DNA from 4 places in the Exiguobacterium sp. 9-2 genome. Region 2 is predicted to be linked to each of the others. Evidence: predicted binding sites of a transcription regulator. Region 2 holds the regulator's gene; each other region holds the start of a gene.
The links. The regulator Rex, encoded in region 2, represses fermentation and respiration genes when NADH is low (regulators of the CRP and FNR family bind a similar motif). The targets are predictions, from matches to a motif close to TTGTGAAATATTTCACAA.
Positions count from the first base shown of each region.

Region 1 (7,883 bases), 1.1 Mb from region 2:
CCATGAATGGGATTCCTTGATCAATTTATTCAAGTTCGGTGTAATTTCTTGACCGTTTGGTGCTTTTAAACCAACGGCAAATGATTGAGCTGACTCAAACGAGATGACGATGACGTTCTTACCTTTATACTTGCCGAACATCGCCGGATTGGCTGCAGCATGCTTCGAATCGATGAAGTTTTGGACTTCTGATAACTCAGAGCTATCCGCAAGTGCTTTTTGCGCAGATGTCTTCGACTGGATGAGTGCGTCATACATATGGAAGTTAAATGTTCCGATGTTCTTAACGAGTAATTCCCGGTCAAAGGCACGTGTCAATAATTCTGGACGTTCTGTCTCAGCAAGCGTCAAGTTTCCAAGGAAGACGACGACTGCTGCGACGAATGCAAGAATTGCGCGCCCACGTGACGCGACGTTTTTGGACATATCCATTTTCCGTAAGAAAAATGGTAAGATGATCAAATCGCCGACGATCAGTAAATCAGCCCAACTTAAAAGCGATGCGAGTGAAGCGGAAACCGTCTCTGCATTCGAAGTTTGGAACAATACTGGCAACGTCAAGTAATCATTAAAGAAGCGGAAAAAAATGATGTCCGCATATAAAATGATGGTTGCGACGAACAGTGTACCGTAGATGAACCATTTTTGGACATTTCCTCGGAAGAAGAAGCTAAATCCAAACATGAAGAGCGCTGAACTAATTGGATTAATTAGTAGAATGAATGCTTGCGCGGAATTCGTTACGGGAACGTTGAAGAAAAGTGTATACGCTAAATACGTTTTTAACCAAATCAATAAGGTCGCAATCCAAAAAAGCTTATGCTCTTTATAAGTACTGCGAACGCCTTGACCCATCTTTAGGCGCATTCGCGACCAGATGTTTGCGTCTTGCTGCATAAAAACCTGCCTCCTAATTTACATGTGCTTTCTGCTTTCAGTTCACACAACTTACATCATAATGTACATATACCCATATCACGTGAAAATTTTACGCTTAGTTTTACAAAAATGCAACCGGAATCCGGAAGATACTTAACAATCACACAATTACTATACGTTTGTAAACAAAAAAAAGATTCGCCGGAGCGAACCTTTCATTGAAATTGAATATTATCATTTTTTCAAGAACATTTGCTTAGCAAGCCATGCACACCCGATGACTCCAGCATCGTTTCCGAGTTCAGCAATCTTGAACGTCGTTGATCCAAAGACACGGGGTAACGCAAACCGTTCAAATTGCTGACGTAGTGGTGCAAGCAGTGTTTCACCTGCTTTCGAGACACCACCACCGATGACGATGATTTCCGGATTGATACTATTTGCTAGATTTGAAATCGCAAGTCCGAGGTGGAACGTCACTTCCTCTACAACATCCGTTGCGATACGATCGCCTTTCTCATACGCTTCAAATACATCTTTCGCCGTCACTGCTTTAATGTCATTCAGTAGCGATTCTTGTCCTTTACGTTTCTCAAGACCAAGACGGGCGATACCCGTTGCTGAAGCAATCGTCTCAAGGCATCCTTTACGTCCACATCCACACATGACGCCACCTTCAGGCAACATCGTGATATGACCGATTTCTCCTGCCATTCCGACCGTACCGTGAACGATTTGTCCGTTCGTGATCAGACCACCACCGACACCCGTACCAAGTGTGACCGCGAGTAATTCTGTTGCGCCACTACCGGCACCTTTCCACATCTCACCGATCGCTGCTGCGTTCGCATCATTTTCAAGTACTGCCGGTAAACCTGTCAACCGTTCGAATTCACCAACGAGTTCAAAATTATGCCACCCGATGTTGACTGCCTTTTCAACGACACCCGTATTAAAGTCGATGAATCCTGGCGCACCAATACCTGCTCCGACAAAATCCTCTGGTCGTTTGTTGCTTTCTTGACACTTCTCAAAAAATGATTTTGCAATATCTCCTGGAATTTGTGCACCATCATTCAGGATCACCGTCTCAATTTCCCATTTTTCTACGATGATGCCTTGCAAATCCAAAATTGCCATCTTCACTGTCGTTCCACCGATATCAATGCCGAGTAACCATTTCATTGCTCTGTCTCCCCTATGCTCATATAATGTCTACTTGTTCATTTTAACGGACACACTCGTATTGCGCAAAGGGTTGCGCAACCTTAAACATTATCGGATTGTGAACGTTTTAATTCATGTCGTAAGATGAGTTTTGCTGAATCATACTGACGTTGCTCCAAAACGCCTGCTTCTTGCAATTCATCAAGTTCGAGCATCATCATCGCAATATCTGATGCTCGATCTCCTAGATAGATGAATGTTCCATACGTCTTAAGTAACTGTTGTACATCATACAGTGTCTTCATCGACCATCGGCTCCTTTACATACGCATGTAGCAAATCATAGGTCGCTTGTAATGACGTCTCATGTGTTCGTTCGTAAGAATGGCTCGATTCAATCCCCGGACCAAATAGTCCGTGTCGAACATCATGTCCCGCACGCACTGCTGCCGAAGCGTCCGAGCTATAGAACGGATAAATATCAACTTTATATGGGATACTATTGCGTTGTGCTAGACGTGTTAGCTGATGACGTAACGCTAAGTCATACGGACCGGAACCATCTTTTGCACAAATTGAGACCGTGAATTCGTCAGAGTGCTGACCATCTCCTAACGCACCCATGTCGACCGCGATATATTCTGCGACTTCTTCCGTGAATCCAGCATTTCCACCGAACCCAACCTCTTCGTAATTTGAAATCAGGATCTGGACCGTGTGTGGCAGGTCGATGGTTTTCCATTCTTTAATCAATTCAAGCAACAAAGCAACCGATGCTTTATCATCGAGATGGCGCGATTTCACAAACCCAGTTTCCGTATAGAGGAAACGCGGATCAAACGTCACGACGTCTCCTACTTCAATTCCCGCGACGCGCGTCTCTTCGGCTGTCGTCGAACGAATATCAAGTCGGACTTCAATATTATCAGCGGACCGTTCCGTTTTGTTCGTCTCGCGTGACGTATGGACACTCGAATGATGGAAAACAATCGTACCGGAAATTGTTTGACCGTCCATCTTATGCACGAGACAGTTCTCTCCTTCGATCGCTGTCCAAGCATAGCCCCCTAATTGTGATAAACTGAGTCGTCCCGTTGGTAAAATCTCTTTTACCATTGCCCCTAATGTATCGACGTGTGCCGTCAGTAACCGCGTGCGAGTTGAAGCACCAGGCAAAGTCGCTAAGATGGCTCCTTTCTCGAGTTTTCGATACGTGATGCCTTCTGCCATCAATCGCTTTTCTACGTATGTAATCGCTTCTTTCGTCGAACCTGTCGGACTTGGAATCGAGACCAGCTCTTCAATCGTACGTATGACTTCTTTCATGTTCATTCGCTCCCTTTCAATCGGACTACAACGTGCTATCCGCTTTGTTTTCATGATAACAAATATTCATTCTTTGTCGGTACTGATATCCTACATCCACTACGCGAAAAAGCTGTAGCACTTTTTTGCTACAGCTTTTTGTCCACACCATATAATGAACTTAGACGTATTTTTTCATCCAAATATCATCGCGGTATGTGCCATCTTCTAATTTTACGGAGTCTGGATCTTCGGCATATACTTCAAAGCCGAGCGATTCGTAAAGACTTTGCGCTGCTTCATTTCCTGATAATACGGCAAGAATGACTTGCTCAACGTCTGGTAACTTCTTCGCCTCGTCGATCAAGGCCTCCATTAGAGCACGACCGGTCCCTCCACGATATGCAGGCGAAACATATACTCCGGAAATCATCGCTTTGTGCGATTCACGTGACAGTTCATATGGCTTGACCTGACCAAACCCAAACAATACATCGCCGTCGAACATACCGAGCCAAATCTCATCGGAGTCGGGTTCTCCTTCTAGACCTTCTCGTACTTCGCGGAGCGGGGTTTGCTGTTCATCGTCAAACGAATGACCGAACGCATCTGGATGATTCTTTAATCCCTCAAGGCGTAGATTCCAGTATTGTTCTGCATCCTCTTTAGTTAATTTTCGAAAAGTATACATGACTGTCGATTCTCTCCTTTTTTGGGTTTCATGACGTACAAATAATAACGGAAAAACGCTTCTATCTCTTACTTAACCCTTTTCTAGTAAAATAAAACCTAGATTTTTTTCTCTTTTAATTTCACTTAAATACAGTAGTGATGTTTGCCTCTTTTTTTCTCATAACAAAAACTCAAAGGTGGACACTAAGATACAGGATCACCATTTGAGTTTTTAAGCTCTCTATTTATGAGGTTTTCGTCATGCTTTGCGCCGTTAATCTTGCAAGACAGGTTCGAGTGTCTGACGCAATACATCAGCAGAATGATGAAACTTCTTCATTTCTTCTTCTGTCAACGCGACTTCAATGATTTCCCGCACACCTTGACGATTGATGATCGCCGGTACTCCGATGTGAATGCCGGAAATCCCGTACTGCCCATCTACATACGCCCCGACCGTCAACAAACAGTTCTCGTTCCCAAGGATGGCACGCACGATTCGAACAAGTCCAAGTCCAATCGCATAATAAGTTGCTCCTTTACGTTCGATAATATGATAGGCAGCATCCCGAACGTTGATATAGATTTGATCAAGGTCTGCTTGAGAGTAACGATCGTCCTCAGCAAGTAGTTCATCAATTGTTTTTCCATAAATACGGCTATTACTCCAGGCAGCGAATTCCGTATCTCCATGTTCTCCAAGAATGTAGGCATGGGCATTGCGAGAATCGATGTGAAAGTATTCTCCAAGCATTTGACGCAGACGTGCTGTATCGAGCACCGTTCCTGATCCAAATACGCGTGATTTTGGAAGACCGGAATATTTCCAAGCCAGATGTGCCATGATATCAACCGGATTGGAAGCCACGACGATGAGACCATCAAAACCAGAATCCATAATCTGACGAATCATTTCTTTCATGATCAATGCATTCTTTGCGACGAGATCGAGTCTCGTCTCTCCTGGTTTTTGAGGAGCTCCCGCCGTGATGACGACGACCTCAGCCTCTCGGCAGTCCATATAATCTCCAGCCCAGATCCGCATCGGTGAAGAACTAAACGGGGTTCCGTGGTTCAAGTCCATCGCTTCACCTTCTGCTTTTGCTTTATTGACGTCAATGATGACAAGTTCCTCACAAAGTCCGGCTGTTGACATCTGATAAGCAAAGCTTGAACCGACCGCACCTGCTCCGATTAACGCCACCCGTGTTACTTTCGCATGTAATTCCATCTCGTTATGTCCACCCTTTCATTCGTTCTAAGAGTTTGTTAACTATCTCACAAATAAATTGTAACATCTTTCACATTCTTTGTAATATGTGAAATTAATCACATTTGTCCATTTTGTGTCATCGATATCCTAACATAAGGAATTACCCTGTCATACTTTGCACTTACCAGAATCGGACGATGATAAACCCGATTCCACTCGCTAGACCACTCGTCATGACGTTTACCGCATCATTTCCAAGAAACCAAATACCCGATACGTAAGCTGTCGGTTGTCCATGATGCTCTCGTTTTTCCGTACGTTCCTCGCAAACTGAACATTCATACACGCGTTGCCACATTGCTCCAAATAGTGTATCGAGAAGACTTCCAAGGACACCGATACCTGTCACAAGTAAGGCCTCTGTCAAAGAAAGAGAGAAGATCCACTGCGCTGCTAAAGCGATGAACGCAGCTCCAGCAATTGTTCCTAACGTTCCGATTAACGACATCGCTCCGCTCGTTCCTGCTGGTACCCGTCGTAATGTTTTCAAAGACCATGGATCACGTCTTGAGAGTGGACCGATTTCCGAAGCCCATGTATCGGCATTCGATGCCGCGATGACGAATAGGAATAACAAGAGATATGCAAAATTCATCGTCATGGCGTAGGCTATAGCAGCGACGAACGCTACTCCTCCATTCGCAAGTACTTGCCATCCGTCACGTGCACCCTCTTTTTCGACGATCGCGTCCACGGATTTTTTTCTAGAACGCCCAATTTTCGATAAAAGACTCGAGCTGCCAAAGAAGAGTAAGAGCACCACTAAACCTTTCAAGCCGAATCCAAATGAGACACCACTGCCGACGAGCATTGTCAAGACAGCCCCGCTTGTCGTCAACAAGCGAAAATATCGTCCAGTCCAGGCGAGAATGAGACAAAATAAAATCGTAACACTTAACATCGGATAACCTCTTGGTCCGTGACGATGAGATCAACTGGGATATCGAAGTCCTCCACTTCAAAATCTGGAAAGAGCTGTTCTGAAAAGGCGATGGATACTTTACAACCTGTGTATGTTACGAGTGCACGATCATAATAACCGCCTCCCCACCCTAAGCGATAGCCATCTCGTCGATAGGCGCGTCCCGGAACGAGACAAAATCCCGCTTGATCAAGTGTAGTGCGACGAGCTGAATCCATTGGTTCTGCGATTCCCATCTGATTATGCTGCAATTGATCTTCTGGTCTGTATTCATAAAAGACCATCTCTTCTCCGACTACTTTCGGTATCAAGACCGTCTTGTCCTCTTGCCACGCTTGTTTAATCAATATGCTTGTATCACATTCATTTCGAAATGCTAACGTGATTGCGACACAAGTCGCTTGTTGCCATTCAGGCAATAACAAAACATGTTCGTGTATTAACCGTTCCTTTTCAGCACGGTTCTCCATCACATCTAATCTTTCTTTGATCAGACGGCGTACTTCTTGTTTGTTCATAACTGTCTTCCTTTCCACAAAAAAAGCCATCACACGAAGTGACGGCTTCCATCTCAATTATTTCACTTCACGGTGAAGTGTGTGTTTACGGAGACGTGGGTTGTATTTCTTCAACTCAAGACGCTCTGGGTTGTTACGCTTGTTCTTTTTAGTGATATAAGTACGGTCACCAGTTTCAGTGCAAGCTAATGTGATTTTAACGCGCATGGAATTCCCTCCTATCTAGCTCTCGATGTATCAAGTGATTTTGCTTTACATAAGGTTAAGCATACTCAAGTATCGTACCAAGAAAGGAAAGGAATTGCAACTGTTCATCCGTTCTTTTTCGGATTCGTCACGTGTTGATATGGTTTTTCAAGGTTCTCTTCAAAACGAAGGGGTTTCTTTTCAACGTGATACTCCTGTTCCACCCCGTTGCGTGACTCTTCCCGTTCTAGATAAACGACAGCCGATTGACGCAATGCGTCTCCTTCAAGTCGTTTTAACGCAACGACCAGACCACCTGAACGATCCGGAGAACGCTCACTCTCGACATCATAAACATTACTGACTAGTGGCAACTCTTTCATCTTGGCGATTGCCTGGGCAGCTGATGCTGTTTCCATATTGAAGTTATGGACGACTTGGAAGTCAACGATCTTCGCCAAGGCTTGCGCCTGACGCAAGAAGGCTAGATTTAACGCAGCCAGTTGATTGTATGTTTGAACGATCGGTAGACCTGTCACTTGTACCCCGTATACATGCACACCCTCCTCGAATCGATACGCTTCAGGATGTTCCGTTACGACGTAGACGTTCTCTCCCGCTGCCGCTAGTCGTCTAGCTACATCACGAACTGGACGGTGAGATTGTTCGTAATCCCGAGTGAACATTAGAATACCATCCTTGTTCAAAGTAGCATCGCGTTTGACCGCAACATAATAGTCATGAGCCGTTAAGAAAACATCTGGTTCAATGTCTTCATCTTGCAAGAACGGATATTGTTGATAACGCCCTTCCAACCAGTCCATCGTTAATTCTTGTGCATCGAGACGACGTTCGGTTTCTTCAAAACGTAAGATATGCTCACGGAACCGGTTCGCAGCGTACTGTGCTGTCGTCTGTCCGTCTAAAATGAACGGCCAGTCACTTGAGACAGCAAGTAGAT
Region 1 covers NZ_CP142850.1:899,269-907,151, reverse strand. Annotated here, with positions in the region: gene VJ374_RS04645 (LTA synthase family protein) at 1-897, opposite strand, end outside; gene VJ374_RS04640 (ROK family glucokinase) at 1,114-2,064, opposite strand; gene VJ374_RS04635 (YqgQ family protein) at 2,148-2,351, opposite strand; gene VJ374_RS04630 (M42 family metallopeptidase) at 2,335-3,372, opposite strand; gene VJ374_RS04625 (GNAT family N-acetyltransferase) at 3,533-4,042, opposite strand; gene VJ374_RS04620 (L-lactate dehydrogenase) at 4,298-5,254, opposite strand; gene VJ374_RS04615 (DUF92 domain-containing protein) at 5,418-6,197, opposite strand; gene VJ374_RS04610 (5-formyltetrahydrofolate cyclo-ligase) at 6,191-6,736, opposite strand; gene rpmG (50S ribosomal protein L33) at 6,794-6,943, opposite strand; gene VJ374_RS04600 (1,4-alpha-glucan branching protein domain-containing protein) at 7,048-7,883, opposite strand, start outside.
Region 1: VJ374_RS04620 (L-lactate dehydrogenase) is a predicted target of Rex. The motif match lies at 5,341-5,358, and genes of this name have one in related genera.

Region 2 (7,883 bases):
CTCGATTCATCGTACGATTCGTTTTGATTCAAACAAAAGGAGTGGAGATACCGGTCTAGCTACCGGAATCTCCACTCCTTTTTCTCATGTCGTTCATCTGATTCATCGATCGGACTTCAAGGTTGCGAATCGATTTCGTTTGAAGAGGCTTCAAGACCATGACGTTTACTGTACTGATAGCCATCGAGCAAATAAAAGACGATTGCGAGTGCCCAAATGCCGACACAGCTGATCAAGAAAGCGGTGAGCGGTGAGACACTACCGTAATACGATAGGATCAACGGGTCAGTGAGTTCGACGAATAGCTGTGTCGTCAGGAGCGTACAGCATAATCCCGAGAGTAAACTGACGAAAAGACCGCTCCATGTCTGGATGACGAGACCAATCATACAAGAAATCAGGAGAAACAAAGGAAGCGCGGCATTAAAAGCATCCGGCCGGATGAAGGTCGACACGTAGTCCGCATACATCGGTACGAAATAAAGGATGCCGGATAGCAGTCCTTGAATCAAGTTAATGAAAAAGCTTTTCGTCCGCATCAGTGTTGGTTCTCCCATCGTTCCATCAATTCGAGTAGATCGACATCGATCTGGTCCCGTTCCGCAGATAACGCTGTCGCTTTTGGAATATCATTAAAGACTTCCGGTTCGCAAAGCAACTGTTCGATTTCCGCTGAACGCTGTTCGAGCCGTTCAATATCTTGTTCGAGTTGTTCGATTTGCTGACGGCGTTTTTTTTCTTCTTTCTGTGCTTCTTTGTCGATCGTCTTCGATGCCGTGACTTTTGCCGCTTTTGCCTCTTCGGCTTCAAGGCGAGCGATTTCTTCTTGTTCGGCCTTCTTCTCTGTGTAGTACGAATAATCGCCGAGGTATTCTGTCACACCAGCTTCACTCATCTCGATGACGCGTGTCGCGATCCGATCGATGAAGTAGCGGTCATGGGAGACGAAGAGTAGCGTACCTTCATAGTCGACGAGAGCGTTCTCAAGGACCATCTTCGAATCAAGATCCAAGTGGTTCGTTGGCTCGTCAAGGATGAGGACGTTAGTCTTCCGGAGTTTCAGTTTTGCGAGCGCGAGACGTCCGCGTTCGCCACCAGACAATTCATGAACGATTTTGAAGACATCGTCGCCGCTGAACAGGAATTGTCCGAGCACAGAACGGACTTCTTGTTCGCGCATCAGTGGCCATTCGTTCCAAATCTCATCGATGACACGGTTCCGGTCATTGAGTTCCGCTTGCTCTTGATCGTAATACCCGATCGAGACGCCAGTTCCGAAACGGAAATCACCGAAGAGAGGACGTAAACGACCGACGAGGACTTTTAAGAGCGTCGACTTCCCGATTCCGTTCGGTCCGACGAGTGCCAGTGATTCGCCGCGTTGCAAGCGGAACGTGATGTCTTTTGAGACAGCTTCTTCGTAACCGATTGCCAATTGATTGACTTGAAGAACGTCATTCCCGCTCTGTTTTTCGATTGGGAAGGAGAGGACCGTACTGCGTTCATCTCCATCTGGTCGATCGAGCCGGTCGACCTTCTCGAGCCGTTTTCGAACGCTTTGAGCACGCTTTGTCGTCGTCGCCCGAGCGATGTTTCGTTGAATGAAGTCCTGCATCTTTGCGATTTCTTCTTGCTGCTGTTCGAACTGCTTCATTTCCTGGTCGTATAAGGCTGCTTTTTGTTCCAAGTACTTCGTATAGTTCCCCGTGAACTTACGACAGACATTGCGCGACAATTCATAGACGACATTGACGACTTGGTCGAGGAAGTACCGGTCGTGCGAGACGATCAGGACGGCACCACGATAACCACCGAGGTAGCTTTCAAGCCAAGCGAGCGTATCGATGTCAAGGTGGTTGGTCGGCTCATCGAGAATGAGAAGTTCTGGTGCTTGTAAGAGCATCTTCGCTAAGGCGAGCCGTGTCCGTTGACCCCCGGACAATGTCTGAATCCGGCGCGAGTAATCATCCGGATAAAAGCGCATGCCGTGCAGGACGGAGCGGATATTCGCTTCGAACTGATAACCACCGGCTTCTGAGAAGTCGTGTTGCGCTTGATCATACGTCTTCAAGAGACGATCGTACGCGACCGGGTCGTTCAAGATATGCTCCATGCCCATTTCGATTTCCATCCGGCGCAGTGTTCGTTCTTGTTCTTGCAGATGTTCAAAGACGGTCAGCATCTCGTTCCAGATCGTCTCGTTCGATTCGAGACCACTGTCCTGCGCGAGATAACCGATTTTGACATCTTTACCTTTCATGATGTCACCCGAGTCATGACTGAGTTCGCCAGCAATGATTTTGAGCAAGGTCGATTTACCGGCACCGTTTCGTCCGACGAGCGCAATCCGATCGCGCTCCTGTACTTCTAGTTTGATATTTTCTAAAATCGGCTCGACGCCGAATGATTTCGAGAGTTGGTTGACTTGTAAGAGTATCATTTCCATCCATCCTTCCACCCTTTAGTCTATCACGAACAAAAGCGCGAGGTCCTGCGGAATATATTATTTGTGACTCTATGTGAAGTGGTTTACAATCAAGGAGAGTAGAAAGCTTTTTGCAAAGATTTGGGTGCCACGATGGATGTGGCCGAAGGGGGAACTGCAGGATGAATGGACCAGACACAAAAATTCCACAAGCGACAGCAAAACGGTTGCCGCTATATTATCGTTTCATCCAAAGTTTATACAATTCAGGTAAGCTCCGCGTCTCTTCTGCTGAGTTAAGCGAGGCGGTGAAGGTTGATTCAGCAACGATTCGTCGCGACTTTTCCTACTTTGGGGCACTAGGGAAGAAGGGGTATGGATATAACGTTCAACATCTCTTAACGTTTTTCCGGAAAACCTTGAATCAAGATGAGGTGACGAATGTTGCCTTGATCGGGGTCGGTCATCTCGGAACAGCGTTTGCAAATTATAACTTTTTAAAGAATAATAGTACTCGGATAGTCGTTGCGTTTGATGCGGACGAAGAGAAGGTCGGAACAACGACGCATGACGTTCCAATCTATCATGTTTCGGACATGAAAGAACAAATCGAAGCGAATCAGGTCGATGTCGCCATCTTGACGGTTCCATCCCAGTTCGCACAGTCAGTAGCGGATGAGTTAGTCGAGTATGGTGTGACAGGCATTCTGAACTTCACGCCTGCACGGTTGAACGTGCCAGCGAGCGTTCGGGTTCATCACATCGATTTATCGATCGAGTTGCAGTCGTTAGTTTATTTCATGAAGCATTATTCGCAATCAGCTGAAGGAGTGAAATCATAATGGAAAACCTTATCCCGCTCACGTTAGGTATCGGACCTGCGAGTATCGGATTAATTGCTGTCGTCGCGTTGATCATCTTCGGACCGAAGAAGTTACCGGAATTCGGTCGTGCTGCCGGTCAAACATTGAAAGAGTTCAAGAATGCCACGAACGGCATCATGGACGACGATAAAAAGGACGAACCGAAAGAGAAGTGATTGAATCATGACGGTTGATCAAGAACAAAGCATGACGTCGCACCTAGACGAACTGCGTAAGCGGATTGTCTGGTCGCTCCTCATCGTCGTCGTCCTGTTCGCTGTCGCATTTCCGCTCGTCCGACCGCTCGTCCGTTTTCTGCAAGCGGACTTAAAAGAGCTCGGTATCGGATTAAATGCCTTCAACGTCGCCGATCCTTTAATGTTGTATTTGAATCTTGCGTTCATCATCGCGCTGATTTTAGCGTCACCGTTCTGGATGTATCAACTGTGGGCATTCGTCCGACCAGGGCTTTATGAAAAGGAACAAAAAGCAACACTGACATATATTCCAGTCATCTTCTTTCTATTTTTGGCTGGTGTAGCCTTCTCGTATTTCTGGTTGCTTCCTTTCTTGCTCGAAGTCTCAACGAATCTCGGGAAAGAATTGGGGATCGAGCAAGTCATCGGGGTCGAAAACTACTTCAGTTTCTTGATCCGGTTGACGATGCCGTTTGGTCTTCTCTTCCAATTGCCGGTCGTGACGATGTTCCTGACACGTCTTGGTCTTGTGACGCCATATTTCATGCGAAAGAATCGGAAATATGCGTATTTCGCGCTGTTCGTCATTGCGGCATTGATCGCACCGCCGGACGTGACGTCACACTTGATGATCTCAGTGCCGTTGTTCGTTCTCTATGAAATCAGTATCTTGATTTCTGCGCGGACGTATAAAAAGGTCTTGATCCTCGAGCAACAGGCAGAGCTTGAACGACAGGCGGATTTGATGCGTGAATTGAATAAATGAATCGTGAATTCCTTCCAGCAATTTCGGGAGGAATTCTTTTTTATGAAAGCGTTATGTTTATATTGATAAAGCAGTTAGCGATGCGTATACTAAAGATAATTCATGGGGGCTTAGCTCAGCTGGGAGAGCGTTTGGCTGGCAGCCAAAAGGTCGTCGGTTCGATCCCGATAGTCTCCACCAAGTGCATACGTTCAACTCCTCGAGTGCTCGAGGAGTTTTTTTATGTTCCCAGTTAAATTCCTTCCAAATATAAAATGTCACCAAAAAGAAATAAATTAAAAAAATAGACAAATATAAATTGTTTATTTCCATTAACTTCATTAAACTAAAAATACAGAATTTTCTTTAAACTGCTTTATTAGTATTACTACTATGGTTTTACAGAAAAGGGGAAACGAACGCATGAAGAAGAAGATTGCACTTATGGCAGCCGTCTTAATGACGTCTTCCAATCTAGTCAGTGCGCAAGGTGCACTGTCCTCGCAAGACAAAGCGACGGGTCAAAAACCGCAGGCGCTCTCACTGAAGAAATCGGGGCAAGAAAAGAACTACAAACAATCGGATAAAGTCCGAGTCGTCATCGAGATGGAACAAAAACCGGCGATTCAAATCGCCCAAGCTCAAAACAAGCGGTATAGCACATTGAGTAATGCCGAAAAGGAATCGATCAAGGATCGACTCGTCAGCGTCCAAAAATCAGTCAAGTCAGCTATCGCTAAAAAGGCGATTCCTGTTACATATAAAGAAAGCTTCACAACCGTCATCAACGGATTCAGTGGTGAAGTGAAGTTCGGTGACATCGAAGATATCAAACAACTCGAAGGAGTCAAAAGTGTACATATCGCGCACGAATATGCGCGCCCAACCGTCGATAAAGGTGCCAAGCCAGACATGCTGTACAGCAAGGACATGGTCAATGCGAAGGAAACGTGGCAGGACTATGGCTTCAAAGGGGAAGGAACCGTCGTCGCGGTCATCGATACGGGGATTGATCCATCGCACAAGGACATGGTCTTGAGTCCAGAGACAAAGGTGGATTTAACCTCTTCGAAGGTCGAGAGTGCGAAAGAAACAAAAGGCTTAAAAGGAAAGTACTTCACGGAAAAAGTACCGTACGGCTATAACTATGCCGATCACGACAGCGAAATCCGTGACTTAGGTGCGGGGGCATCGATGCACGGGATGCACGTCGCAGGTACGGTCGGAGCAAACGGGGATGAAGCGAACGGCGGCATTAAAGGGGTCGCTCCAGAAACACAGCTCCTTGCGATGAAGGTCTTCGGTAACGATCCAGGGATGCCATCGACATTTAGTGATATCTACATCAAAGCAATCGATGATGCCATCGCACTTGGAGCGGACGTCATCAACATGAGCCTGGGTTCGACGGCATCGTTCGTCAACGCAGATGATCCGGAGCAACGCGCGATCGTCAACGCGATGAACAACGGTATCTTGTGTGCGATCTCTGCTGGTAACTCGGCGTTTGCAGGTCATGGTGCGGGTAATCCATATACAGCAAACCCGGATATCGGTGTCGTTGGTGCACCAGGATTGACGAGCCAGGCGCTCCAAGTCGCGTCACTCGAAAATACGAAATTGACGCTTGAAGGCATGGCGCTGACGATCGACGGTCAGGATGCCGGTTATTTGGCATACCAAAAACAAGATTCGCCGAATCCGATTGCCGTCTTCGATAAAGAGAAGAAGGATGTCGTGTATGTCGGTGACGGTCAAGCTTCGAACTATGAAGGTAAAGACGTCAAAGGGAAACTCGTCTTCGTCGTGCGAACAGGTGATTTTAACTACAGCATGATTCAAGCAGAAGCTGAGAAGCAAGGCGCAGCAGGTGTCATCGTCCGTGGTAAAATCGATCATGGGGATTACGTCAGCATGGCGCTCAACAATCCGACGATTCCACTCGTGACGCTTAGCATCGCGGACGGGAATGATCTCGAAGCAAAAGCAAAAGAAGGCAAGGCAATCGCAGTGACATTTGACGGAAAAGCGGTCTCAACCGATAACCCGGTCGCAGGACAAATGTCTGACTTCACGTCATGGGGTGTCACGCCAAGCCTTGACTTCAAGCCGGAAATCACGGCACCAGGTGGGAAAATCTATTCGACGCTTAATGATAACGAGTATGGCGTCATGAGCGGTACATCGATGGCAGCACCACACGTCGCTGGAGGAACAGCACTCGTCATGCAACGGATTGCGAAGGACTTCAAAGTCACTGGTGCAACACGCGTTAAACTCGCCAAAAACATCTTGATGAATACATCGCGTCCGCAACTCGATCAAGGAAAATACAACGCACAATTGAAAACAGGCAACTTCTACTCCCCACGTCGTGAGGGAGCTGGACTGATGGATCTTCGTGCTGCGATGAAGACACCAGTCGTCATCACAGAGACAAAGTCAGGTGAAGGCAAGGCATCCTTGAAGGAAGTCGGCGAGAAGTTCACATTCACGCTTGATTTAAAAAACTACAGCAATGAAAAAGTGACGTATAAGCTAGCGGGAACGGTTCAATCAGATCTCGGTGCAAAAGGATCGAACTTCCTTGAAGCAAATGGAATCTTCAAAAAAGGAACGATCGGTACGGTAGATGCCAACACAGGCACATACCCGATCTCATTTGCAGTCGGCTCGAAGAAAGCGAGTTCAGTCTCGATTAATCCGAAGAGCTCAACGAAAGTCAGCGTGTCAGTCGATTTGAAGAACACAACTGACTGGGCGAACGAGCTTCCGCTTGAACAAGTCTTTAAAAACGGCTACTTCGTCGAAGGATTCGTCCGTCTGATCGATACGAAGAGCAAAAATCCAGAACTGACAGTTCCTTATGTTGGGTTCAAAGGAAAATGGGATCAAGCTCCGATTTTAGATGCACCATTGTACGATAAAAACAACACGTTCTATGGATTGACAGGTCTAGCGACTGAAGTGAAGGATGATTTCGAATTCCTTGGTACGAATGCCGCTGGAAAAGTTGTCGCGAACAAAGTCTCGTTCTCACCGAACAACGACGGTAGCGCAGATGAAGCTTTCCCGATCATCTCATTCCTTCGCAATGCGAAAAAAGTCGAGTATTCGATTCTTGACCGGAATAAAACAACACTTCAGAAGCTTGATATGCAAACGGACGTCGTCAAGAACTACTACGACAGCGGTTCAGAGGACGGCTACACACCAGTCACAAGCGCTGCTTGGGACGGAACGATCAACGGGAAACCGGTCAAAGATGGTCTTTACTACTACAAAGTCAAATCGGTGATCGATTATCCGAACGCAAAATGGCAGACGAATCTCTTCCCAGTCTATGTCGATACGAAAAAACCAGCAGCTACTGTGAAATGGGATGCTGCGAAATCAACACTTTCATGGACAGCAGGCGACCAAGGAACAGGAGTTGCGTCATACGATATCCTCGTCAATGGCAAGAGTGTCTTAAAGCAACCACTTGCCGCAACAGAAAAAGCGTACACGTTGACGGATCTGCCGGAGCGCGCGAAGATTGCCTTCGTCGTCAAAGACTATGCTGGAAACAGTGTGAAAAAAGACGTCAACACGACAGGCGTTGATAAAGCCGTACCAAATGTTCAAATCGATACACCGGTCGCTCTTGGTCT
Region 2 covers NZ_CP142850.1:2,816,131-2,824,013, reverse strand. Annotated here, with positions in the region: gene VJ374_RS14700 (hypothetical protein) at 117-557, opposite strand; gene VJ374_RS14695 (ATP-binding cassette domain-containing protein) at 539-2,440, opposite strand; gene VJ374_RS14690 (redox-sensing transcriptional repressor Rex) at 2,608-3,267, shown strand; gene VJ374_RS14685 (twin-arginine translocase TatA/TatE family subunit) at 3,267-3,464, shown strand; gene tatC (twin-arginine translocase subunit TatC) at 3,472-4,251, shown strand; tRNA gene VJ374_RS14675 (tRNA-Ala) at 4,356-4,431, shown strand; gene VJ374_RS14670 (S8 family serine peptidase) at 4,654-7,883, shown strand, end outside.

Region 3 (7,883 bases), 870 kb from region 2:
CAACCGCCATCTGATCGACCCGTTCATCGTTATTCCCGAACTTTGGAAACTCGCCTTCGATCTTGAAATCAACTGCAACCCCATCCGCATCTCGGATTGGACGAACTGTCGCATAACGGATGGCGGATAGACTATCAGCGACGACTGATAAACCAGCGATACCGCATGCCATCGTCCGTAAGATTTCCGGATCATGTAAAGCCATTTCAATCCGTTCGTAGCTGTACTTATCATGCATGTAGTGGATGACATTCAGTGTGTTGACGTACAGTTCCGCGAGCCAATCGAGTTGACGATCATAAGCCGCCATGACGGTTTCGTAATCGAGTACTTCATCGAGCATCAATGGTGTAGCTGGGGCGACTTGGATTTTGAGCTTCTCGTCCATTCCGCCATTGATCGTATAGAGTAATGCTTTTGCCAGGTTTGCTCGAGCACCGAAGAACTGCATCTGTTTCCCGATCTTCATCGCGGAGACACAACAAGCGATGCCGTAATCATCTCCATAAACCGGTAACATCAAATCATCGTTTTCATATTGAATCGAGCTTGAAACGATCGACATCTTCGCGCAAAATTCCTTGAATCCGCGTGGAAGCTGAGTAGACCAGAGAACGGTTAGATTCGGTTCCGGTGCCGGACCGAGTGTCGAGAGCGTGTGTAAGAAGCGGAATGAACTTTTCGTGACGTTTGATCGTCCATCTTCACTCATTCCACCGATTGATTCCGTTACCCACGTCGGATCACCTGAGAAGAGATCGTTGTAGTCTGGTGTCCGTAAGAACTTGACGATCCGAAGTTTCATGACGAAATGATCGACGAGCTCTTGTGCTGTCTCTTCCGTCAAGCGACCAGCCGCAAGATCACGTTCGACATAAATATCGAGGAACGTCGAGACGCGACCAAGTGACATGGCTGCCCCATTTTGCTCCTTGATGGCAGCAAGATAGGCAAGATAGACCCACTGGAATGCTTCTTGTGCTGTTTCTGCAGGGCGGGAGAGATCGAAACCATAGCGAGCTCCAAGCTCGGTCAATTCCGTTAATGCGCGCAACTGTTCATTCATCTCTTCACGGTCGCGAATCATCGATTCAGATAAGAACCCGCCACGTGCCTTTAAATCCTTCTTACGTTCTTCGATCAAGCGTGCCGTTCCGTACAAAGCAACACGACGATAGTCACCGATGATCCGTCCGCGTCCATAAGCATCAGGTAATCCGGTGATAATACCGGCTTTACGTGCGGCACGCATCTCAGGGGTATAGGCATCGAAAACCCCTTGGTTATGTGTCTTCCGGTACTCGCTGAAAGTTTTCGTGACGGTCTCGTCTGCTTCAAAGCCATACGCAGCTAAGGCATCATTCACCATCCGAATCCCGCCGTTCGGATGAATTGAACGTTTGAACGGTTCATCCGTCTGTAAGCCGACGATTTTTTCAAGAGAGGGATCAAGATACCCTGCATCATGCGAGAGGATCGTTGATGGTGTCTTGGCATCGACGGCAAACACACCACCACGTTGTCGTTCTTCATTTGTCAGCTGTAGAATTTGTTGCCAGAGCCGTTCCGTCGCTTGCGTCGGACCGACTAAAAAGTGATCATCTCCTGTATATTCCGTGCGATTGAGTCGAATGAAATCTGCAACATCGATTGTCTTGATCCATTCGCCAGACGTAAAGTTTGCCCAGAAACTCGTTTTTTCTAATAACATGGATACCACTCCTTTAAAATTGAGCTAATGATCAGTTCCTTATGTGAATAGTGTAACAAAAGGAGAAGGAGATTCCCTTTACGTTCATGTGAATATTTTAACAAGTGACCAAACGTTGATATGACGGGCTTTCTTTATTTCTGTACTTATGAAAGAGTGAAGATTAAAAAACAGGTGAAGCCTGGTAAATCAAGATTTTCACGAAACTGTATGAGCTGATTTGAAAAAGATCCACTAGCACAGTTGAAACTGTGAGGAATGTCACGTTACGGTATCTTGTGTTTTTACGACGTATCGTTGACAATGAAAAAGGGAATATAGAACGTGGAGGTGTGCCAAATGGAGTATGTGTCATTAACACAACAAGGAGATTATCAGTCGGGAGACTGGGTCTCACTGAAAATCGGATCGGAAGGTTCGACGCGAACTGGGATGATCACAGAATTTGAAGGTGATGGATTCTGGATTCGGTTTGAAGATGATTTTGATTATGAAGACTTTATCGGCTATGATGAATCGTACTGGATTGCGCTTGTTCGCCGTCCCGTGGACGTAAAAGCGACGTATGCCAGTCTTGCCGTGTATCCGGCACTCGCTGCAGAATTACAGGATCGTGTCATCCAAGGCTTCGAGATTTTAGAGGAAGAAGCTGGTGAAGGAGAAGTCCGGTTCCACATCCGATTGCTCGACGCAGGAAATGAATATACACAGACATTACGGGGATACCGTGATGCATCAGGAGATCATGTCGAATACGTAACGGCATGATGGAATTAAGAGAGTAGGAGAAATCGTTATGAACTTTACAAAACCATTTTTACAGGAAGCATGGGAACGGGCGCGCTTTACAGAGTTGATGCCTGTTCAAGAACAAGCGATTCCGTTGTTGCGCGAAGGAAAAGATGTCCTAGCTGAAGCGCCGACAGGAACAGGGAAGACGCTTGCTTATGTCATTCCAGCTTTAGAAAAGATTGAAGTGGAAGAGCCACACGTGCAAGTCGTCATCACGGCACCAACACGGGAACTCGTCATGCAAATTCATCAAGTCATTCAATTATTTGCTCAAGGAAGTGGTATCAAATCCGGTGCATTCATTGGTGGTGTTGAATTAAAGCGACAATATGAACGATTGAAGAAAAAGCCGCAAATCATCGTCGGAACACCGGGACGTCTCGTCGAGTTGATTGATTCGAAGAAGCTGAAGATGCATAAGGTGAAATTGATCGTTTTAGATGAAGCGGATCAAATTTATGAAAGTGGCATGAGTGACTCGGCGACGCGAATCGCAAATAGTGCGCTACGCGATCGACAACTGGCATTTGTCTCAGCGACATTGCCGGAACGGACAGCAGAATGGGGACGGACGCTTGCGAATGATCCTGAGACGATTCGTGTTGAGCGTGCCGTCAGCACACAAGTGACATTCGGTTATTTGGAGACTTCACGTCGTCAGAAACCGGAATTGTTACGTCGTCTGGCGAACATGCAAGGATCAAAAGTGCTGACATTCATCAACAATCGCTCATTCCTTGGACCATTGAATGGCGAGTTGAGTAAATTCTCACTGAAATACCGGATTTTAGATGCTGAAAAAGGAAAACGAGAGCGGATGGAGACCTTGCGTTCTTATAAAAAGGGAGAGTTTCCTTTACTCGTCACGACAGGTCTTGCGGCGCGTGGGCTTGATATCGAAGCGGTCACACACGTCGTCCATTACGATTTACCGGAGTCGCTTGACGATTTCGTACACCGTTCAGGTCGGACGGGACGCGGAAACGCAAACGGGATGGTACTTGCACTTGTCACGGATCAAGATTTAAAACACTTAAAAACACTTGCAAAGCAAATGGGCGTCGAGATGGAGCCAATGGAAATTTACCGCGGAGAAGTCATTCCGAAACGTGAATTCACAGCTCCTCAGACGATTAAGCGACCGGCTACTCCTCACCGGAAAGGGCGATCGAAATGAAGAACGATCGAAAAGTAATTCCATTTCCGACGACGGTTTCTGAAGCGGAAATGAATGCAGCCTTGAAGAAAATGTATCAGGAAGCAGCAACAGCACGCAGTACGGACTGGGTCGCTTTCATTGAAGAGATTGCGACAGAAGGACGTTGGTATTTAAAAGATGCTGAATTGTTCCGGGACTTATTCGTTGACTGGGCGATCTTCTATGAAACGGATGATCAAGGAAAAACACCGCACGGTCGTTTTCTCGAGCAGATAAAAGACGAGCTATCACCTAGTCTCTATCGCGCCTTGCGTGGATTAGCTGACCCGATGCCTTCGCTGTTTCAAGTCGATGCAGATGGTGTTGTTGATTTAATGTCGAAACAGACGTATCAAACGGATTTGGCTGAGATCGAAGTCGAACCGGGGGATCTGTTGATTGGGAAACTGCTCTATATTTCTGGGAAGTGGCGCTTTGCGATTGCCTACATGAAGGTAGCGCGCGCATTAGTACCAGAAGTCCTCGCTTTGTTGACGGACTTCGTGGATGAAGTGGGAGAAGACGCGTTACTTCGTCAATATCCAGAGTTTTGTGCGGAATTAATCGACTTGCTCCTCGATATCGAAGAAGGTAACATTGCACCAAGACCAGAAGAATAACTCAAAAAACCTAGGACACGTTGACTACAAAAAGTCATATGTCCTAGGTTTTTTTCATGGGTCCGCTCGATATAAAGCGACATCATTCTTATCCCGATGTTTCACGCGATACATGGCAAGATCGGCTTGCTTTAAACATGTTTCAAGATCGGCCTCATGACACGCTGTCACTCCGATGCTTGCGGAAACGAATAAAGATTGTCCTTTGTAGACATAGGGACGTCTTAAAAATTGTAAAAAGGATTTACATTTTCGGCGTAAGGAGAGTTCATCATCGGCTTGTAAAAGGATCGCGAATTCATCTCCACCGAGGCGATACACGGATTCCGAAGAACTTGTATGTTCGCTCAATCGCTTCGCAACTTCAATTAACACATAATCTCCTGCCTCGTGACCATACGTATCATTGACTTGCTTAAATCCATCTAAATCGACTAAGGCAAGATAATTCTTATCGGAGAGTCGATTTGAGAAATCTCGTTCTAAGGAACGACGGTTTCCGATATTAGTCAAAGCATCATGATAGGCATGGTATTCGATTCTCTTTTGACGAATTTTGCTTTCCGTGACATCATGTAAAATCGTGAATCGTCCCATCGAGGTAGCGGCAATTTGAATCGGAATATCAATGATTTCATAGCGTCGACTTTGTTCATCCTCATACTCATCAACGTTCGTTTCGAGCATTTCTAACAAATGACGCATCGTACGAGGAACATGTTCAATCGTCATATCTGACAAATGAAACAGACGTTGGGCAGCTAAATTCGCGTACAGCGCAGTGCCGGACTGATCGAGTCGAATCATCGGATCAGGATGACCGAGGAAGAGTGGAATGACCTGTTGTTCACTATCTTGGATTTGTTGTTTTCGATGTTCAATGCGTGAAGCGAGTTGTTCATTTCGTTCGTGTAATTGTGCGACAATCAACCCATGTTGACGGGCAATCAAGATTTGTCGAACGATTAGTAGGAATAATATGATAAAGATGTCGAGTTTTCCACCTTCTTGTTCCACCATGTAGTGGATGAACAAAGGGATGGCCAGTAAAGGAAGCCACGAACGGGGAATGACCGTCGTTCGAGCAGTTCCTTCTTCAATATGATCAACATGCCATAGAATAGCTGCGCTTTGCGCCAAACGAATCAATATCGGGAAGAACACCAGATAATTCGCTGAAAAATCAGGGAAGTAGACACTAGAGACTTCATAGATACCACGAATGAAAATGGATAAGAATAATAGAAATAAGGCCATCCGTGATACCCAATGTGTTTCTTGGATGAACGTAAAATAGAAAAAAACGAACAAACCGAGTGATGTGTTCGTAATGACGATGATGGCATAAGGAACAGTCTGAAGCCCAGGGTTCGTCAGTTCATTGAGGACATGGAATGCGACAAGTCCAATGAAAATGACGATAATCGCGGCATCAACGAAAGCAAGTACATGTTGTCCGAGTGTTCGTTTTGTGATGATTCGGTAAAAAATCGCGTATAAGAATACGTAATGGGATATTGAAAATAAAATCAGGCTATAAATAGATGGAATTGGAAAGTCTAAATAGACAAAACGTAACGTCTCAAAAATGGAACCGATATAGGATAAAACCAGTGATCCTAAAGCAATCAGCCAGAAATTTCGTCTGGGTACGACTAATATTTGTTCCTTACGATAAGCCGTAAGAATGAAGTAAGCGATCAACCCAAGTGATACATACTGAAGTACCTGTTCGACAATCCCATTAGAGATGGAAGGAGTCCATGTAGTAAGGATCATTAGAATAAAAGAGATGACGAGCATGGCAGGGAACCAACGGATGAAGTAGTTTGATTTAAGCACGGGATCCCTCCTAACGTTTGATGTGGACAGCGAACATATAGTTATTTTTCTCGTTCTTCTTGATCTGGTACATGGCTTCGTCTGCCCGAATCAATAACTGTTCTGAACTCTTACCGTCTTCAGGGTATAAGGAAATTCCGATAGATGGTGTGATACGAAGCGTATACGTGTTGATATAGAATGGATAATTTAGGATTTCGAGAACGTGTTCGGCAAACTGTCGAGTTTCCGAGGCAGATGCCTGAATGAAGATCAAGAATTCATCTCCACCAAGGCGTGCGACGAGATCAGTTGGCGTCGTCATTGATTGAAGACGCGTTGCTGTTTCTTGTAGCAGTAAATCACCGACATCATGTCCATAGGTGTCATTGATTTGTTTGAATCCGTCCAAATCTATGAATAATAAGGAGCCATAATCTAGCGTTGGCAGAGTTAGATAGAGTTGCTCCTCGAAGTAACGCCGGTTTGGTAAACGAGTGAGTGAGTCATGGTATCCCATACGTTCTAGCCATACTTCCTGTTGATAGTCTTCTGTGACATCCGCTAAGACGACGAAATAGCGTTGCTGATGTGGAATATCGATGATTGTCGTATTCAAAAAGGTTTCTGGATGTTCCTCCGTAGCAGGTACATGTAGGAGGTGAGCAGGATAGGTCGACTGCTTTTGTTGAAGCAACGGGATGAGCCGATCAAGTTGACGGCGTTGACTCGGTCCGAGCGGTAAATCATTCCATCCTGCTTCTGCAGCGGCTGGATTGACGGATCGAATTTGATACATGTCATCGATTTCAAAAACGATTTCTGGATAAGACAAAAAAAGTGACGTCAGTTCTTTTTCACGCAACTGTAGCAACTCTGTTTTTTGATGAACGATGTCTTCTAGATTCGTTTGTAATGCCGTTGTTTCCTGTAACAACCGAAGATTTTCCCGGTATGAAAAAAGCTGCCGTGTTAAAAATAATAAAAACGTAATACCAATAGACAACAAGAAGAAGGTTCGAGAGACAGGATAAAACGTAATATAAAGAATCAGCGCAGATAATAAGATGTAAACCAACAGTGAACGCGTAAGTGTCTCGACTCGAATGAGATTTGCTTGCTCCTCACGACTCATGGGAAGTGTACGTGTGTTCAAAAAGGCGATGAGGAACAGACCGCTAAGTGGATATAGCGGAAGCAATAGACCCGATATTTGCGGTTCACCGTTTAATAACAAGGTATAAAACACAAAGTTCGTCATGCCGAGAATGAATGTTCCGAGGACAAGAAAGATAAATCCTGATCGTGATACGTTCCGTCTTAACCCAGACGCATAGAGTAAAAAAAAGAAAAGCGTCAACAAAATTGTCAAGAAGGCATAAAATGTCCAACTGAGTTGCTCGAGTGTCGTTCGCGTATAAGAGGGAACAAAGCGGAAAATAGCGATATATCCAGCAATCATTGAAACAGCGAATAAAGTCAAGGAATCAAGAATCAATAACTTTTGTTTTTTGAATAATGTCAAATCTAATTGTCGGAAAAAGAAAAGGACCATCATTGTCAAATGAATCGTATAAGGTAAATCCAGCAAGACGTTCAAATTGACATCGTTCCATTGAAAGAAACGTCCAATCATATTCAGGAAATCGCCTAAAAAATAAGAGAAGAAAGCGATGGATAACCACTTGTACGGAAGGGAAGGTTGTTTGAAAGCCGTCGATCGACTAAATAAGAAAATCAT
Region 3 covers NZ_CP142850.1:623,033-630,915, forward strand. Annotated here, with positions in the region: gene pflB (formate C-acetyltransferase) at 1-1,711, opposite strand, end outside; gene VJ374_RS03245 (hypothetical protein) at 2,051-2,479, shown strand; gene VJ374_RS03250 (DEAD/DEAH box helicase) at 2,508-3,680, shown strand; gene VJ374_RS03255 (hypothetical protein) at 3,677-4,321, shown strand; gene VJ374_RS03260 (diguanylate cyclase domain-containing protein) at 4,376-6,163, opposite strand; gene VJ374_RS03265 (GGDEF domain-containing protein) at 6,174-7,883, opposite strand, start outside.
Region 3: pflB (formate C-acetyltransferase) is a predicted target of Rex. The motif match lies at 1,798-1,815, and genes of this name have one in related genera.

Region 4 (7,883 bases), 420 kb from region 2:
CCATGACGATGATTTGGTCCATCGCTTCAAGACCCGCTAAGCGGTGGCTGACGAGGACGAGTGTCGCGTCCATTGCTCGCGCAAACAGTCGCTTGAGAATCATCTGTTCCGTCAAAGCATCAACGGAGGACGTCGGTTCGTCAAGCAAGTAAAGCGATGCTTCTCGCAAGAGCACGCGGGCAATCGCTAGCCGCTGTTTTTCTCCTCCGGATAAGTTCTCTCCTTTTTCAAACACACGATCACTCAACTCGAATGTCGTTAATCCGACATCATCGAGTGCTTGTCGCATCGCTTCGTCCGTCGTTGCTTCGTTTGCGAGAAGTAGATTATCACGAAGTGTTCCATAAAAGTAGTGATTTTGTTGCAGGACGACATTCGCGTGCTGCCAGAGTCCTTCCGGATCAACCGTCTGACTGTCCTGTCCAGCAATCGTTAATCCGTCCGTCGGATACATCCGTAACATCAATTGAAGTAACGTGGATTTCCCGGAACCACTCGCTCCGACGATTGCCGTCTTCTTACCAGCCGGAATCGAAACAGTGACGTCACGTAAGACTGGACGGGGTGCATCAGGAAACGTAAACGTCAGCGCATTCGTTTCAAAGGACGGTGCCTGATCGAGGACGAACGGAGCGTACGTCGGCTCCTCTTGCTCAGTCACGACTTCATCGAGTCGTTTCGCAGCATGGCGGCTATCTTCAAAAAAGCCGGGTAAGATCGCCATCGGTGCCGCATTTTCAAAGACGGTCAGCGATGTCATGACGAGTAAAGCGAGGAAAACTCCCTCGAGTTGTCCGCTTGCGACGAGATAGGCACCCACACCGAGGACAAGCCAAGAGATGATCAACGTCACCATCGTATTTAAGGCCAGGTTCGAGACAGCGTGTAAACCATTACGTTTCTCTTCCTCGACATACCGTTTCGCGACGGCATTCAAGTCCTGTTCCTTTTGGTCGAGCTGTTGGTAAATCTTCAAATCACGATAGCCTTGGAATAACTCTGTCACTTCTGTCGACAAGTCACCACGTCGAACACGGACTGAACGGGCGAAGCGTTGTTCACGGTACGCGAACCATCCCGGAATCAAGAAACCGGTCAAAATTAAACCAAGCAACAGAATCCCGGCAATCGTCCATGAGAAGAAACTGACGAAAAAAATCGTACAGAAGAAAACGAGCAGTAACACGATCGGTGGATAGAGGACACGTAAGAACGTATTTTGTAGACTCTCGACATCCCCGACGATCCGCGCAAGTAAGTCACCACTGCGGTACTTACCAAAAATCCCTGGCGCAAGCGGCTCGAGACGACGGTAAAATGACGTTCGGATGTCACTAAGGATCGTAAACGTCGCCCGGTGCGAATAGTAACGTTCCGCATACCGACTGACGGCGCGCGTCAGACTCGACACTTTTTGCAGGGCGATCAAGACGGCGAGTGTCTGGATCGGTGGCAACAAGGCTGCCTTTGAAATCAGGTAACCACTTGCTGCGAATAAACCGACCGCTGTCACACCGGCGAGGACACCGAAGAAGATCGACCAGGCGATATCGCGTTTTTGATGCACCATCAACCGAAAGACTCCTAATAATTCCTTCATCGTGTTTCCTCCCCTCTCTGGACGCTACGCATCCGCGCATATTCCGAATCGCGACCAAGCAATTCATCATGGGTGCCACGATCGACGATTCGTCCGCCGTCGAGAACGACGATTTGATCCGATCGTTCAATCGTATGCAAACGGTGCGCGACAGTGATGACCGTTGCCGATTGTCCGAGTTGCTCAATCGCTTGTTGGAGCAGTCGCTCCGTTTTGACATCAAGTCCAGTCGTCGGTTCATCAAAGACGACGACGTTCGGTCGTTTCAAGAACGCTCGTGCTAACGCAACACGCTGTTTTTCGCCACCCGATAGACCGCGTCCACCTTCTCCGATCACCGTGTCGATCCCTTCAGGCAACGTCGCAATCAACTCCTCGAGCCCTGCCGCCTGCGCCGCTTCGAAAATCTCTTCCGGCGTCGCTTGACGAAGCTCACCAATCGCGATGTTTTCTGCCAGCGTTCCGGCATACAGATACGGATGTTGAGAAATGTAGCTCAACTGACGGAACCAGCTTGTTTCCTCCACCTGACCGCGCTCGGTTCCGTCGAGTAGAATCCGTCCTTCTTGTGGATTCGCGAGTCCGGCAATCAACTGCAAGACGGTCGATTTACCGGCCCCACTGCGACCGATCAACGCTACCTTTTGATACGGCTCAATCGTAAGCCCGATATCTTGCAAGGCAAAACGTCCTTCTTGGTACGTAAAGCCGACTTCATCCAAGACGATTTGTGGTGGACGATTCATCGTGAGTTCCGATTGACCGAATGCAACAGGACGATCGTCTGCCGTCAATTCGGCTGCGATTTGTTTCGCTGCTGCCACACTACCGCGTCCCGTGTGGAAAGCAGCCCCCATCTCTTTTAAGGCAAGATAGTATTCTGGTGCCAACACGAGCATCAAGAACGCTGGGATAAAGGTGATGCTTTGAAACAGAATCAAACGCAGACTGACTTCAAGTGCAATCATTCCCATGCTGAGCATCGAGACGAACTCAAGCATCAATGACGACAAGAAGGCGAGCTTCAAGACCGTTAATGTCGCATCTCGGAAATCGAGACTGCTTTTTTCGATGACGTCACGCTGTCGTTTCGCGCGACCGAATAACTTCAAGGTCGTCAGTCCTTGTAACGTATCGAGGAACGTTCCTGAGAATGCCGTCATCTTCTCGAGTTGAGCATCGGCCCGCTTTTGCGTCATGATGCCGATGATGATGTAAAACAACGGAATGAACGGCGCCGTGATCATCATGACAAGACCCGTGATCCAGTCATAGCTGAATGCCGCAATCAAGACCATCAAGGGAACGATCGTCGTCTGGACGACTTTCGGCAAATATTGACTATAGTAGCTGTCCATCTCGTCTACTGCATCGAGCAAGACACTGACCTTCTGTCCCGCTTGCCCTTGTAGCATCATCTCGACTGAGCGACTCGTATATTTCGCAACGAGTGCTTCCCGAAGCGCCTGCTTCATGTGTGCCGATAACGTCGTACCGAGACGACCGTTCCAATACGTCACAGCGACTCGGAGCAACAGCATCCCGAGAACGACGAGCAGTAAAGGAATGACGGCTTCAAACGGTTGTTCTTTTAGGAAAATGCGATCGACCGTCAACACGATGCCGTATGACTGACCGACGACCGCGACCCCCATTAAGAAAGCCGCAATGATGAATTGAATGAGAATACTACGTGGAATCTGGACGATTCCTTTTAATGGATTCATATACAAACGTCCTTTCACAAAGTGTGAACGACTTTTAGTGAATATTTTCACATATCGTACATTTAGTATACCGAATCCGGAACGGGGATGCTATGCAGATGCTGTCGAAAAGGTGTGACGGTTTTGTGAGAGCATATCATTCGACAATTTTTCATCATCGAACTATTATGGATATACATTATCCACGTTTAACGAAAGGAGTCTTTCTATGCAAATGAAAACAGGAGTCGAGCAATCCGTTTATGCGATGTTGCTCTTAACCTTCCTGCCGGAGCGCGCCGTTTTGTCCGGTGAGTTCATTAGTCAGCAACTCGGTGCTTCACCGACCTATTTCCAAAAGCTCTTACGAAAACTCGTTCAGGCGGATCTGTTGTATTCCGTACCTGGTGTCAAAGGGGGCTTTCGCTTGCGACGTCCGGCAGAAGAAATTCAAATCTTCGATGTCTATCAAGCCATTGAGGGCAAACAGACATTGTACGCGTCAAGTGGTGTCTTTGAAGATTTGATGGGGATTCAGGAACAGGAGATCGGTCTGCTCTCGAATCTGATGACAGAGGCAGAAGATGCTTGGCAATCGACGTTGAAGCGCGAATCAATCGGCTCGATCCGTCAAGCAATCGATACCTCCTGTCCACCGGAACATTTAGAACGGTTGCATGCGTTAATCACAGATCGGATGATGACACTTTTTTAATGAACAGAAAGAGGTTTTTACTATGGTATTGAATCGTTATTTCGACTTATTCGACGCGTCACGCACGGACGCACAAGCGTTCGAGGATCTCGTTTCCTTGTTTACGACAGACATCACGTTCGTTCTGAACGGACAACCAAAGCACGGCATCGACGCCTGGAAACAATTCGTCCGTCATGTGTTCACGGCGAATCAGGATATTAAGCACATGTACGCCGGCTGGGAAGAAACAACACCAGGAACGTATGAAACACGCTGGGCAGTTTGCGGAAAACGGGCAGACGGTAGCGTCTTCACGCAGGACGGAAAAGATATCGCACGTCTCGATGAAAACGGACGGATCACTTACCTGGAGAACGTTCCAGATGATCCGACGATGTTCCGTTCATAAGATTGCTTTTAAATAGCGAAAGAGGCTGACTCAAAAAAGAATGACGCGTCTTTTCACCCCCTTTCCTCAGGCGAGACACAAGCCAGTTTTCCTGCTTCATTCAAGCAGGAAAGCGGGTCTTATTTGTCTCTGGCAGCGCATAATGCGCTTTTTCCTGTAGGAGTGGCGTGTGACGCGTCATTCTTTTTTTTACGAAATAAGGGTGGCAGATCATCATTCTGCCACCCTTATCTTTGTAGAGGACGACATGTGAGTCAGCCCCTTTTTGGTATTTAACGTTTCAGTACAAGCCGTTTCAATAAATAGCCCGTGATGACGAGTAACGACGCAATCGCGATATAAACCATGTAGACCAACAAGTTTGGCGCAAATCGTGACACGATGTACGTCAATACGACGACAGCCGTATACAGCAACAAAAATAGACTGATGTGCTTCAACTTCGACACTCCCCTTTGAATCCTTCTCTCTTCTTTACGGAAACGACTGGAAAATGTTTCAAAAGGTATGTCTTTACTTCGTTTTATAGATTCTTCGCTTTGAATGTGTCTCCACCTTCGATCGTGCCGTTATCAAAGCCTTTTTGGAACCAACGCTCTCGTTGCGCCGATGTGCCGTGAGTGAAACTTTCCGGTACGACATATCCTTGTCCTTTCTCTTGTAACGTATCGTCCCCAACAGCATTGGCTGCTGTCAACGCTTCTTCAAGATCGCCTTCTTCGAGCAAGTTTTCTCCTTGCGCGTGATGCGCCCATACGCCGGCATAATAATCTGCCTGTAGCTCGAATCGAACGAGGTATTTATTGAACTTCTCCTCACTCATTTGCTTTCGAAGTGGCATGATCTCATCCGATTTTCCAAGTAACGTCTGGACATGATGCCCTACTTCATGCGCAATGACATACGCCATCGCAAAATCGCCCGGTGCTCCGTATTTCGTCTGCAGTTCATCATAAAAGCTTAAATCAATGTATAATTTCTGATCACCGGGACAGTAAAAGGGACCGACGGACTTCCCTGCTTGTCCGCAAGCCGAACTAACTTGATCCGTATATAAGACGAGTGTCGGTTTTTTATAGGTCTTACCATCTTCTTTAAATTCTTTCGTCCAGACTCGTTCCGTATCGGCCAAGACGACGGAGACGAAGTCCGCTGCTTCTTTTTCCTGCGCTGTTTCCTCATACGTCGTATTTTGCTGATCCCCACCGGTTAAGTCTCCGAGTAGTTCAGTTGGATTACCGCCCATCAAAGTGATGACGATCAGCAGGATGATCCCGACACCACCGCCGATACCGGCGATTCCTTTCCCACCCATTCCCCGCCGGTCCTCGACGTTCGAACTCCGTTCTCTTCCCTTCCATTTCATGCGCTTTCCTCCTACCCGTTTCGTTATTGTTCTTTACCCAAAAGCTTTTATACGTAACGCTTCAGGACATCATGGATGAAACAGAAGTCTATTGATTTGATGCATTTTCTAGGAATATCCTTCTACTTTAGAGAAGATTATTAGCAGAACCGATCTTTCGGATCCAATTTTTTCTACGCAAAGGAGGTACGACATGAAACCTCATCTACTTTTTTTATCTTGGCGTGATGCTCGACATCCACAAGCCGGAGAAGCTGAAACTTTTATTCATGAAATGTTGCGGCGTGTCAGTACTACCTACCGAGTTACCCATTTGTCTGTCTCATTCAAGGGCGGATCACCGACGGAGTATCGAGATGGTATCACTTACCTCCGTTATGGTACGACAGCTTCTCTTATTCCATATGCACTTTATTATTACTGGTCTTATGCTAAAACGATTGATTTAGTTCTGGATCATTTGAATGGGTTTCATTTCTTCACACCACTTTATGTTCCACGTCATAAACGAACTTTATTTCTTTATCAATTGATTCGTGAGCGTTGGTCGACGACACTTGTTTTTCCTTTTTCAAAGCTTGGCGAATGGACAGAGACTCGACGGTTAAGCTGGTATAAAGATAGTCATGCCTTGACTGTCAGCCCCTCTGTTGTAGATGAACTACAAAGTGCTGGTTTTACTAACAGTCATATCACGATGTTGCCGCCAGGACTTTCCTTTTCCCCGTGGTCTGAACAGGAATGGGAGTTAAAAGAACATGTTCCAACCTTTCTATATATCAACCGTCTGAACGAAAAAGAACTTCAAGATACGATTGGGGCATTCCTCATGGTCCAACGTGAGTTTCCTGAGACACGCCTCTGGCTGATTGGTATTCGTAACAGCTCTCATCTTTTGCAATACCTTACACTTCCCCTTCCTAAAGAAGTGAAGGATGCTATCACATATTACGATTCAGTCACTGAAACAGAAACGCGCCGCATGATGAGTCGTGCCACCGCTCTCCTTTTCCCTTCCATACGTGAAGGCGTAGGTTTTTCTATTATTGAAGCGGCGGCGGTCGGAACACCATCCATCGTATATGATGCTCCTGGTGTACGAGACGCCGTTCAGTACGGCATGACAGGCTACATGGCTAAAAACAAAACACCTGGTGCACTCGCTGCCGAAATGCGAGCTTGCTTCCGAGATCCAGAGGAGTACGAAGCCATTCGCATCTCCGCTCATCATTTTGCACGGGCAATGGATTGGCAACAGACTGATCTCAAATTTCAAGAATGGCTGAGACGAGTACTTCTTGATACAAAATAAAGGGAAACTTCAAACGGTCTGACTTCTCCCAACAAGTAGAGAGAAGCCAGACCGTTTAAGTCAATCTTCATACTTTTTATTCTGTTCAAGGTTTTGGAGGATGTGTTCTGGATCAACGCGTTTCGTATAATCGGACGGCACTTCTACGAAACGAATCACACCATTCGTATCAATGATAAACGTCGCCGGTTTCGGTAACTGCCAATCCTCATTTCCATTGTGCTTCGCTACATCAAGTCCCGATGCTTTGTAAATCTCAATCAAATAATCTGGCAAGTCGAACACCAAATCAAATTGACGGGATACATGTAAATCAACGTCACTTAAGACAGGGAAACTTAACGCATTCTTATTCGCCGTTTGCTCAGCAAAATCAGCTGTCTCCGGACTAATTGCAATGACAGTCGCTCTTTGAGCGCGGATTCGGTCGATTTACCGTTCGTACGCGCGAAGCTCGAGATTGCAGTACGGACACCAGCCACCCCGGTAGAACGTTAAGATAACAGGACCTTGCTCGAGTAATGTCTCGATTGCGACTGGTTCTCCAGATACATTGGGTAATGTAAAGTGTGGGATTGTGTCACCGACACCTAGACCTTGTACGACTCCAGAAGCAGCCAGTTCAGCTGTCGCTTCCGCCATCAACCGTTGTTTCTCAGCAGGTGCCTTTTGTCGGAATTTCGATTGATATTGTTTGATTTCTTCGAGTAGTCGTGTCATATGTTCTCCCCCTTCATTGCTGTATGGAATAGCAAGGAGATTACTCGTTTGTCTCTTCTGACGACTCCTCCGC
Region 4 covers NZ_CP142850.1:174,827-182,709, reverse strand. Annotated here, with positions in the region: gene cydC (thiol reductant ABC exporter subunit CydC) at 1-1,600, opposite strand, end outside; gene cydD (thiol reductant ABC exporter subunit CydD) at 1,597-3,327, opposite strand; gene VJ374_RS01090 (Rrf2 family transcriptional regulator) at 3,536-4,021, shown strand; gene VJ374_RS01085 (nuclear transport factor 2 family protein) at 4,044-4,412, shown strand; gene VJ374_RS01080 (hypothetical protein) at 4,685-4,852, opposite strand; gene ypfJ (KPN_02809 family neutral zinc metallopeptidase) at 4,936-5,778, opposite strand; gene VJ374_RS01070 (glycosyltransferase family 4 protein) at 5,972-7,090, shown strand; partial or broken gene VJ374_RS01065 (peroxiredoxin-like family protein) at 7,151-7,732, opposite strand; gene VJ374_RS01060 (YcjF family protein) at 7,851-7,883, opposite strand, start outside.
Region 4: cydD (thiol reductant ABC exporter subunit CydD) is a predicted target of Rex. The motif match lies at 3,363-3,380, and genes of this name have one in related genera.